One region of the Ornithinibacillus salinisoli genome, then DNA from elsewhere that is predicted to be linked to it. Evidence: riboswitches for the same ligand, from Rfam matches in the RefSeq annotation. Region 1 holds a riboswitch; the other holds the start of a gene.
The links. Region 1 has a riboswitch for cobalamin ahead of ACFSTA_RS13100 (DUF4430 domain-containing protein). Riboswitches for the same ligand answer to the same signal wherever they lie in the genome.
Positions count from the first base shown of each region.

Region 1 (6,274 bases):
CAATATTAACTTATGATGAAATAGGCGAGTTAGCGATGGCATTCAATCGTATGGGTAGACAATTGAAATTCCATATTAACGCACTACATCAGGAAAAGGAACAGTTATCTAGTATAGTTCGTTCCATGGCAGATGGTGTTGTAACCTTAAGTCGTAATGGCGAAATGATTGTAATTAACCCTCCAGCTGAACGATTTTTAGAAGATTGGTATTTCGAGAAGAATGAAGCGGGTAATGGGAAGGATCGAAAGTTACCGTCTGAATTAAATAGTATTCTGCAAGATGTAATACAAGGTGAAAAAGAAATTTTAGAAGAGATTAGTCTCCAAGGTAGAAGTTATGTCATGATAATGACTCCACTCTACGATCAATCTTATGTACGAGGGGCAGTTGCGGTTATTCGTGACATGACAGAAGAGCGTCGATTGGATAAGTTGAGAAAAGATTTTATTGCAAACGTTTCTCATGAGCTGAGAACACCGATTTCGATGCTTCAAGGATACAGTGAGGCAATTGTTGATGATATTGCTGAGAGCAAGGAAGAGAAAAATGAACTGGCACAAATCATATACGAGGAGTCATTGCGATTAAGTCGACTTGTTAATGAACTATTAGATCTTGCGCGAATGGAAGCTGGTCATATTCAATTAAGTAAAACAACCGTAGATGTGGAACCATACGTTTCTCGGATTATTAGAAAATTTAAAGGAATAGCAGAAGATAATAATGTAAGACTTGAACTGGATAAGAATATTCAATTCTCTACTGTCGTTTGTGACCCAGATAGAATAGAGCAGGTTTTTACTAACTTAATCGACAATGCAATCCGTCATACAGATGAAGGAGGATTTGTGAAAGTATCCATCGATATTACAAGTTCTGAATGTAGTGTATCTGTAAATGATAGTGGAAGTGGTATTCCGGAAGAGGATTTACCATTTGTATTTGAAAGGTTTTATAAAGCCGATAAATCTCGTACAAGGAATAAAAAGCAAAAAGGAACGGGACTCGGTTTAGCAATAGCAAAGAATATTATCGATGCGCATCACGGTAAAATTACGGTAAATAGTAAATTAAATGTAGGTACAACCTTTAATTTCAAATTGCCAAATGATGCAAGCTAATTTGTGTTTTGTGTTAAGTATGATAAGATAATTTATAGAATTGAATACAGTATTAGATAATGGTGATTTACTTAATAGGGAATCTAGTGAAAATCTAGAACTGTCCTCGCAACTGTAAGTGAATACGAAATAAGCAATACCACTATATGTTACATATGGGAAGGGCTTAGAGTAGGTTAAGTTCATAAGTCAGTAGACCTGCCAATATCTAAATGTGTCAATGATCCCGGGGATAGGACTATTGAGGCGACCGAACAACATTATATTTGTGTCGATTGTCTAATGCTAACTCTATCATTGAGTTAGCTTTTTTAGTACTTGAATCCTTAATCGAAATATATAGGAGGATGGAATATGAGTAAGTGGGTTTTACGAATTGCTACATTACTTTTCGTGCTTGGTTTTGTAGCTGGATGTGGAAATGAGAATCCCAGTGGAGACAACGGAGATGCTAATGTCGCTGACGGAGAAGAGTCAGTTGAAATTTTAATTTCCAAAGATGAAGGTGCAGAAGTCATTACTAAGGAAGAAATATCCATTGAGGAAGGTGATATTCTTATGGAAGTAATGAAAGAACACTTTGATGTTGAGGAAGATGGTGGATTTATAACTTCGATTGAAGGTATCTCACCTGAAGAAGGCGAACAAAAAGCTTGGATGTATTTTATTAATGGTGAGAGTGCATCAGTTGGTGCAAATGAGTATGAATTAACACCAGGAGAAGAAATTAATTTTGATTTGCAAGCGTGGTAATTTGAAGTGAACACATACAAGTTAACATTACTTGCTTTGTTAGCTGCAATCGCGGTTGTTGGGAGAATTACCCTATCATTTGTTCCAAATATTCAACCAGTTACATCCATGGTTATTATATGCGGTATAATACTTGGTCCTGTTGCAGCAGTACTATTAGGGTTACTTACTACTTTTTTATCAAATATGTTACTTGGTATGGGAATTTGGACAATTTGGCAAATTGTATCATGGGCGATCATTGGGATTGTTAGTGGGTTAATAGGTAAAACGAAAAAAAGTATTCCATTATATGGTATCGTGTTATTTTCAATACTAAGTGGTTATTTTTACGGTTTCGTCATATCTTTGACCCAATATCAAATTACAGGTAAGTTTTTACCTTATTATCTAGCAGGGTTACCATATGATACATATCATGCTATTGGAAATGCATTTTTTATTACGATGATTTATCCAGTCTTAACTTATTTCATGAAAAAATATGCTAATGATCATTTTTGAACACAATGATGCTAGAACATAACTAAAACTTTCCACAGGGAACGCGAAGAGGCAAAGAGGATACATGGATAGGAGAAGTATGGAAACGGACAATGCTTCCCTTATTTGTGACCAAATTGGGTAATAAAGGGGGGGAAGGACATCTGTTCCGTTATTAACCGGAATGACAGATATTCTGGTACGAATTAGAGCAAATAACGTACTTGATGTCCGATTACATTGTCAAATGAGATTATTTTACGAAATAACGTACGCCATGTCCGCTCCGCTAAACCCCTACTCCAAGCGAAGACGATAAGACCCAAAGAAGCGAGGGAACTACTTGCGTAAACCTCTTTTTCCCTTGCGTCGTGGAATCCTAGTGCGAAGCATTACTAGAAGATGCAGGCGCAATTGTTTAGCACTATGCTTCGCATTTTATATATGATTAGCAACAAAGTATACGAAAACACTCTCAAAGAAAAATCCTAACTAATTCGAATTGAATTAGTTAGGATTTTTCTTTGACTAAAACACTTTTGTCACAGCCTCTTTGTGTTATAATTTAATTATTATTTTTCTTCAAATTTCAATGGATCACCATGAAATGGTTTTTCTGATATTTTTAGAGAATCACTGGGACATCCTTCAAAAGCATCTATCACATCTTCTTGAAGAGATTCTGGAATATTTTTATTTCCTTGGTTATTATCAATAACAACGTATGCGAGACCCTCATCATCGTAATCATATATTTCTGGTGCTGCTGCACCACATGCACCACATGCAATACAAGTATCTTTATCGATAATCGTATAGTTAACAGTCAACGAAAAGCCTCCTAGTAAATAAATTCCTCATAGTTATTGTAAATCGGTATGATTAACATTTCAATAGACAATATCATGGTATCATATAATTAAGTTATTTAGAGAGTTAGAGGTGATATTAATTGTGTATATAGAATTTTTTATTCTAAAAAGTGGATTACATTTGCAAGGGGAACGCACAATCTCTGGAATCTATCATTTGTTGAAAGGAAAAAAATCGATACAGTCTATACACGATGCAAGGATGTTCCAAATAGAGAAAGTATATGGTTTATATCCTAACTTACATAAAGAATTTTTTGATAAGAAAGTCAAAGAGTTAAATAAAAACGAATTGATATCATTTGAGACAAATTCGGAAGAAATATTTCGCCTTACAAATGCTGGAAAACAATGGTTAAATCAACATGACAACATAATACCTTATTCTTACTTTAATGGTCTGAAATACAGTAGCATAAGTCCCATCTTTTATGAACGCTTATTATTACTAATTCAAACTTTAACGAATAGTAATAAGAAAAACTTTTCATTTATTCCCATCGTTGATAAAGTAGCAGTTACAAGTTGGGTAAAAAATTATTATCGAAAAACGAAGAGGGATAATCAAACATTGTTGCATCATTTATACCATGATATTTCTTCTATTTTACAACAAATAAAACCGACAGAAGCAGCCATATTTGTTGATCGTTTAACTGGGTACAAATATTACGGAATGAGTATTGATCAGCTTGCCAATAAGTATAGCCTAGAGCCTGAAGATATTAGACTTTTGCTAGTAGGTATTATACATCAGATGTTACAAAGAATTGACAATAATAAAGATAACTACCGTATTTTACCGTTGTTGCTTACTGATTTGTCAGGAAATCATCTCATTACAAATACAGCAAAAAGAACGAAACAACTTTTAGATAGAAATTACAGCATTGACCATATAGCAAGGATACGAGGCTTGAAGGAAAATACCATACAGGATCATATCGTCGAAATTGCACTATATGATACTGATTTTCCAATTTATAATTATGTAGATAAGAAGGTCGAGAAAGAGATCGTAGCAGCTATAACACAATTAAAGTCATTTAAATTAAGAGAAATTAAACATGCGGTTCACGAAAATATAAGCTATTTTCAAATTCGGCTTGTATTATCGCAAACCGAATACCAACTAAAATAGGGGTATAAAATGATTGAAGAAATGAATTTAGAGCAGCAATTACTAAGGTATTTTAACTATTCATCATTTCGAAGTGGCCAAAAAGAAATAATTAAAGATGTCCTTAGCCAGAAAGATATATTAGGTGTATTGCCTACAGGATCTGGCAAATCAATATGTTATCAACTACCTGCAACATTACTTGATGGAGTTACTATCGTTGTTTCACCTTTGATTTCATTAATGGAGGATCAAGTAAAACAACTAAGGGCAACAAATTTTAAAGAGGTAGTTGCCATTAATAGTTTTTTAGAGCCTACAATCAGAAATAAAGTTATCCAACATATTAATCAATATAAATTAGTATATGTTTCACCCGAACTATTACAGCAAAAAGAATTGATTAATCGATTGAAAAAAATTAATATAAGTTTATTTGTTATTGATGAAGCACATTGTATTTCACAATGGGGGCATGAGTTTCGTCCTGATTATTTGAAGTTAAAACAGGTTATAAAGGAATTAGGCAGTCCAACAATTTTAGCGCTAAGTGCTACAGCTACCAAAACGGTACAAGAGGATATTTTGAAAGTATTAGATAAACCAAATATTGTGAAGCATATCTATCCAATGGATCGTAATAATATTACCTTGACCGTAAAAGAGGTAGTGGATAACCAGGAAAAAATAGAAGTTATATTAAATGTCCTATCTACATATCGTGTGCCGACATTAATTTACTTTTCAAGTAGGCAAGTAGCAGAACAAGTCTCAAGTATTTTATCGCATAAGATTCCCACTCTTCGGATTGCTTTTTATCATGGTGGAATGGAACAAATCGATAGAATCACCATTCAACAACAATTTATGAGTGACCAACTTGATGTAATTTGTTGTACGAGCGCCTTTGGAATGGGTATTAATAAAAACAATATTCGTTTGATAATCCATTATCATTTCCCACCACAAATAGAATCTTATATTCAAGAGATTGGACGGGCTGGTAGAGATGGGGGTTCAAGTGTAAGTTTGTTATTATACGCGAAACGCGATGAATATATCCCTTGGCATATGATACAGAAGGAATTACCTTCTGAAGAGCAATTACGGTCATTTTTTGACTTGTTACGTAATCAACATATTACTATGGGAGAGCATGCAGATATTGATTATATAAGTGAACAAATAGAATTAAATGAAACACAGCGGAAATTTATACACTACCAACTAGAAAATCATGATATGATTGAAAATAACATAATAAAATTGGAAGAAAAATATTGGGAAGAATTATTTTATAAAATAAATTATTATCGAAAAGATCGCTCTTATGTAAAAGAAAATAAAATAAAAGAAATAGTTTCCTGGATGAACTCGAAGGAATGTTTACGAGAAAACTTATATCGTAAATTTCAAGATTCCTATTCTGAACCAATTGAACAGTGTTGTAGTAACTGTGGTTTTTCCTTTCAACACTGGAAGCCTGAACAAGTGAAAATAGTAACAGATGATAGTGGAAATTGGGAGAATAAATTGAGAAAGCTATTGTTATTAGGAGAAACGGATGAAACAGTCAGAAGTAATTCAACAGCTAACAAATAAGGATTTAAAAAAGTCTTTAGTCCTATCCCAAGTGTTATTCCTTTTATTAGCCTTAGTATTGAGTTTGTTTCTGTTTGAAAGCTTTTTCGATTGGTTTAGCTATTTTCATTGGAAGCCGAAGGAAATACTACTATATGGTGTTGCTTCCGGTATGATCGTTGTATTCATTGATATCATCCTTATACATGTATTTCCAAGTCGATATTATGATGATGGTGGGATTAATAAGCGAATATTTAGTAGTTTATCTTTCTATGAGATTGTTTATGTAACACTGATCATTGCTATCGCGGAGGAACTTCTATTCCGAGGTGTGATTC
Region 1 is NZ_JBHUMI010000016.1:477,164-483,437, forward strand. It holds gene ACFSTA_RS13095 (ATP-binding protein) at 1-1,124, shown strand, start outside; cobalamin riboswitch at 1,168-1,344, shown strand; gene ACFSTA_RS13100 (DUF4430 domain-containing protein) at 1,479-1,877, shown strand; gene ACFSTA_RS13105 (ECF transporter S component) at 1,884-2,381, shown strand; gene ACFSTA_RS13110 (ferredoxin) at 2,933-3,190, opposite strand; gene ACFSTA_RS13115 (helix-turn-helix domain-containing protein) at 3,315-4,373, shown strand; gene ACFSTA_RS13120 (RecQ family ATP-dependent DNA helicase) at 4,383-5,954, shown strand; gene ACFSTA_RS13125 (CPBP family intramembrane glutamic endopeptidase) at 5,917-6,274, shown strand, end outside.

Region 2 (6,274 bases), on a different contig from region 1:
CACACCTTATATTTTATTCTGCTACAAAACTAGATGACACCTTGCTCAATCATGGCGTCTGCTACTTTCGTAAATCCAGCGATACTTGCTCCAGATATTAAGTTTCCTGGTTTATGGTAAGCTTCTGCAGCTTGAACACTGTTTTGATAAATGTCTTTCATAATTTGCTGTAATTTCTTATCAACCTCTTCAAAAGTCCAGGCCATCCGAGAACTATTTTGTCCCATTTCTAGAGCTGAAACGGCTACACCTCCAGCATTCACTGCTTTGGCTGGTCCGAAGAGGATGTTGCTTTCTAGAAACAGTGCAATTGCATCAGCTGTTGAAGGCATATTTGCCCCTTCAGCGACTATTTTTACACCATTTTCAACTAACGTTTTCGCGGCTTTTCCGTCTAATTCATTTTGGGTTGCACATGGTAAGGCGATATCACATGGAATGGACCAAATACCTGAACTTCCTTCCATATATGTTGCACTTGGATGGATGAGCGCATATTCACTTATTCTTCTTCTCTGTACTTCTTTTAATTGTTTGACTGTATCCAAATTAATGCCATCTGGATCATAAATATAACCTCCGGAATCACTGCAGGCGATAACGTTTGCGCCTAATTCCATGGCCTTTTCTATCGCATAAATAGAAACATTACCCGATCCTGATATAACAACATTTTTACCAGCTATCGATTGTCCTTGGTCATTGAGCATTTCTTTTACAAAATAAATGGCACCATAACCTGTTGCTTCCTTACGAGCTAAACTACCACCATAAAGAAGTCCTTTCCCTGTTAAAACACCAGCCTCAAAACTTCTCTTTATTTTTTTATATTGACCAAACATATAGCCAATCTCTCTAGCACCAACACCAATATCACCTGCTGGTACATCTGTATCTGGTCCAATATGATTCGCTAACTCCATCATATAGCTTTGGCAAAATCGCATAATTTCTCCGTCAGATTTTCCTTTTGGATCGAAGTCAGCACCACCTTTTCCGCCACCAATTGGCTGTCCAGTTAGAGCGTTTTTAAAAATTTGTTCAAACCCGAGAAATTTGATTATACTCGTGTTAACAGATGGATGAAAACGTAAGCCACCTTTATAGGGCCCAATAGCGCTGTTGAATTGTACGCGGTACCCTCGGTTAACTTGAATATTGCCCTGATCGTCTACCCATGGTACACGAAATGTTATTAATCGTTCTGGCTCAACGATTCGTTCTAAAATATTATGATGTATATAATGTGGATTCTTCACCAGAACCGGTTTTATTGATTTGAAAATCACATATACTGCTTGGTGAAATTCTTCCTGGTTAGGATCTTTTTCCTTCACTTTATTAAACACACTATCGATATAATTTTGAACTTCAACGGAAGTATTGGTCTCTGTAAGTAAACTCATGGTGTCCTCCTGTATATGCAATATAAGTACTAGATATTAAGACTAGGTATAAATTATATCAAACAACAATCAAAATTGAAGTGAAACGCTCATGAAAATTTTGTTACAAATTTGTTTCTCTATTTCCAGGTTACGATAAAATGGATAGAGTTTCTCCTGTTATTTTGAACAGTATTTAACATGTTTATTAATGTATAATGCATGATAACTAATTTTCTTTTATATTGCCCTTTACCTTTACGTAACGTGAACATTTATAGTAAGTGAAAGGAGTTGAACATGACATGCTAATTAAAGAAGTAGCTGAAAAGCTAAATACAACAGCACGGTCCATACGTTTTTATGAGGAAAAGGGGCTGATATCACCAAAAAAAGATGAGGAAAATGACTATCGATATTTTACGGAAAAAGACTTGCTCCGATTAAGTACGATACTTGCATTGCGAGAAGTAGGCTTTCCAGTTAATGAGATCAAAGTTCTTTTAGAAGATCCTAGTATGAGTATCCAACAGTATCTGAATATCCAGCGGTCTGCTTTATATGAAAAATGGATTGAGATGAGAGATATGATTGAGACAATTGACGAAATGGTTGATCGGACAACGGAAGATTCCTATTTACCAAAAGACTTTTATGCTTTGGCGCAACATCTTAAGAATTTAAAATCGATCCGTAAAAATTGGACTGATCGTTGGAATTTTGATCAACAGGCATCAGACTATGATGAAAATATAAAAAAACAAGGATTCTCTTTCAATGTACATGAGGGTTATGATCAAGCACTCGCAAGAATAGTCGAAAAAACATCATTACAGCCTGGGAATACATGTTTAGATATTGGAATTGGAACAGGTAACCTTGGTTCAAAGTTTTTACAAGATGGTATCAAAGTGATTGGTGTTGATCAATCTGAAAAAATGCTTGAAAAGTGTAAGGAGAAACATCCACAAATAGAAACACGAAAGGGACATTTTCTTGCGCTTCCGATCTTGGACCATTCCGTAGATGCCGTCGTATCAAGCTATGCATTACATCATTTACCTGATGAGGAAAAAGTCATAGCACTAGAGGAAATGACAAGAGTATTAAAACCAAATGGACAAATTTGTATCGCAGATCTCATGTTTACAGATAAAGTACATCGTGAAAAGGTGATTGCAGACTTTCAAGCGGTAGGCAACCAAATCGCGATCGAATGTATTGCAGATGAATATTATGCTGATCGATCCTTGTTAACAAATTGGTTTTCTAACTGTGGTTATCAAATTGAAAGTTACCAGTTTAATAGGATTTTAGGTATGATCTATGCAAGACGTCATAAATAATTTTCTATTCCTTATTGCATCCGCTATCAATCTATGATAGCATTATATACAACATATTGAGTTAATAAAATACAAAACATACTATATATAGTATCAACAAGTTAAGGTGACACGAGTTGTCTTAAAAGGGAATCTAGTTAGAATCTAGAACTGCCCCCGCAACTGTAAGTGTGGACGAACGAGGAAACCACTGTATCAGCATCGATTATGATATGGGAAGGTCTTTAGTAGGGAGAAACACAAGTCAGGAGACCTGCCATAGCTTAGTAGTTTCATTTCTCCGGGGTGAGAGAAGGTGGAACGATAGAGATTCTATGTTTTCATTTCTGTCGTTTTAAGCCGTTCCTCCAACAAGAGTGAACGGCTTTTTATATATTATCAATGAAAAATGGAGGAAATACGATGATTACAGATACTTCAATGATCCATGAACACGTCTGCGGTTTGGTTGATCAAGTAGCACAAGAATTTAATTTAGATATGAAAGCTTATAAAGAAAAGTCTTTACAAGCGATTAGTCCAGAAATGTCCTGGGAAAGAGCAACAGATATTTTAGTGAAAAATGCATTAGAGAACATTGATGAAGCAACTCCAAACTGGACTTACGTTGCTAGTCGAATATATTTACAGGAGCTATATCGTCAAGCAGGAATGACCAGGAATAACGATCCCAAATTGGGTTATGGATATTTTTATCAATTAATAGAACGATTAACACATAAAGGTATTTATACGAAGGATTTATTATTGAAATACTCTAAGAGTGATATAGATTTTTTAGAAAAGCAAATGGTTTCAAATCGAGACTTGCTATTTAATTATTTAGGCTTATATACCTTAGCAACCAGATACTTAGCAACAGACCACGAAAAAAATACATATGAGTTACCGCAAGAACGGTGGATGATTATTGCCATGCATCTAATGCAGGATGAAGACCGTGCTAAGCGACTGAATTTAGTAACAGAGGCATATTGGGCACTAAGTAATCTATATATGACTGTAGCAACACCGACATTAACGAATGCAGGCAAAACGCATGGCCAATTATCAAGCTGTTTTATTGATACGGTTGATGATAGCTTACAATCTATTTACGACAGTAATACCGACATAGCAAAGCTATCTAAAAACGGTGGCGGAATTGGTGTCTACATGGGAAAAATTAGAGCAAGAGGTAGTTCTATTAAAGGATTTAAAGGCATGTCTAGTGGCGTCGTTCCATGGATTAAGCAGTTAAATAATACTGCCGTTAATGTCGACCAGCTTGGGACAAGAAAGGGTGCCATAGCCATTTATTTGGATGTATGGCACTTGGATATTGAATCCTTCCTCGATTTAAAACTAAATAATGGGGATGAACGGATGCGGGCTCACGATATTTTTACCGGGGTTTGCTTGCCAGATTACTTTATGGAGCAAGTAGAAAACCGTGGTGATTGGTATTTATTTGACCCCCACGAAGTTCGACAAGTAATGGGGTATTCGTTGGAGGATTTTTATGATGAAGAGAAAAGTGACGGGGAATGGCGCCTGAGGTATCAGGAATGTATTGCATCGGAGGAATTAACGAAGAAAAAAGTACCTGCTATTGAAATTATGAAACGAATTATGAAGTCTCAACTCGAATCAGGTACACCATTTATGTTTTACCGAGATGAAGTAAATCGTCAAAATAGTAACTCGCAAAATGGTATGATATATTGCTCCAATCTTTGTACGGAAATTACACAAAATCAGTCGCCTACCGAATTTATCGAAGAATATATCGAAAATGAAAACACTATAGTTAAGAAATATAAAACTGGAGATTATGTTGTATGTAATTTAAGTTCGATTAATTTAGGAAAAGCTGTCCCAGATCAAGTGTTAGATCGTTTAATTAAAATTCAAGTTCGTATGCTTGATAATGTAATCGATATTAACACATTACCAATAAAGCAAACACAGCTAACCAATCAAAAATATCGAGCGATAGGATTAGGTACCTTTGGATGGCATCATTTATTGGCGCTAAATAACATTCGTTGGGAGTCTCAGGAAGCAGTGACATTCGCAGATGAATTATATGAAAACATCGCATATTTAACTATAAAAAATAGTATGGAATTGAGTAAAGAAAAAGCTGCTTATCCTGCATTTGAAGACAGTAAATGGAGTACTGGTGCTTACTTCGAAGAAAAGGGATACACAGATGAGAAGTGGACATCGCTCCAACAAGATGTACGAAAGTATGGGATACGTAATGGGTATTTGATGGCAGTTGCGCCAAATTCAACAACTGCAATGATAGCTGGTTCGACAGCTAGTATCGATCCTATTTTTAAAGTATTCTACAACGAAGAGAAAAAAGATTTTAAAATTCCTACTACACCACCAGACATCAATCATCAAACATATGATGTGTATCGAAGGTCTGCGTATATCGTTGATCAAAGATGGTCTGTTAAGCAAAATGCAGCACGGCAAAAACATATCGATCAGAGTCTATCATTCAATTTCTATGTCCCGAATACCATACGGGCATCTGTTCTTCTTGACTTGCATTTATTGGCATGGAAAGAGGGGCTAAAAACAACTTATTATGTTCGATCAACTTCTAGCGACATAGAAGAATGTGAGTGGTGTTCAAGTTGAGAGCAGTAGTAGCTTATTTGTCATATAGTGGAAATACGATGGAAGTTGGGGAACGTATTGCTGCAAAATTAGAGAAGGAAGGTCTGGAGGTTGACCTGCATCGTATTGGGGTTGATCCTCCCATTGATACGGGGGCTTACGACTTTTTATTTATTGGAACTTTTACATGGGAAATGGGAGCGACACCAAGTGAAGTAAAAGATTTTGTATGGGAAATAGGATATAAACCTAATAATGTTGCTGTTTTTGGTACAGGAGACACCCAATTCGGGGGGGACGAGTTATTTTGTAAAGCGGTCGACAAGCTCGTGCAATTTTACAATAGTAGGTGGACAGGATTGAAAATTGAACAATCCCCAAGAGGATATCAAGAACAATTAATTGATCAATGGGTGGAGGGAGTAACAAACAATGTCAAAGTCTTTGCTTAATAGAGCGAAAACATTAGAACCTTTATATCCAAATAAATCGACTGGTATATTTGGGGGTAAATCAAGTGGAATCCTCAATTGGAATGATATTGCTTATCCACATTGGTATAAAATATATAAGCGGCTTATCGGAAATTATTGGCAAGCTGATGAAGTGAATATGGCCAGTGATGTAAAACAGTTTTCCTCTTTGACGCAATCAGAACAAGATGCGTACTTAAAGATAATTGGACTATTGTCCACATTGGATGCACCGCAAACGAGAACAGCGCTTTTGTTGTCCTTATATGCGACAGATGCTTCTGTGCAATCCATAATGGCAGTAATTGCTCAACAGGAAGCAGTACATAATGAAAGCTATTCGTATGTATTATCCTCTATTGTGTCTTTAGATGAACAAAACAGATCATTCCAATTGGGAAGGACTGATCCAATTCTATTAAAAAGAAATGAAAAATTGACAGAACAATACAAT
Region 2 is NZ_JBHUMI010000008.1:231,777-238,050, forward strand. It holds gene gdhA (NADP-specific glutamate dehydrogenase) at 30-1,406, opposite strand; gene ACFSTA_RS04790 (MerR family transcriptional regulator) at 1,691-2,731, shown strand; cobalamin riboswitch at 2,819-3,006, shown strand; gene ACFSTA_RS04795 (ribonucleoside-diphosphate reductase subunit alpha) at 3,134-5,368, shown strand; gene ACFSTA_RS04800 (flavodoxin) at 5,365-5,799, shown strand; gene ACFSTA_RS04805 (ribonucleotide-diphosphate reductase subunit beta) at 5,780-6,274, shown strand, end outside.
Region 2: another riboswitch for cobalamin. It lies ahead of ACFSTA_RS04795 (ribonucleoside-diphosphate reductase subunit alpha); the one in region 1 lies ahead of ACFSTA_RS13100 (DUF4430 domain-containing protein).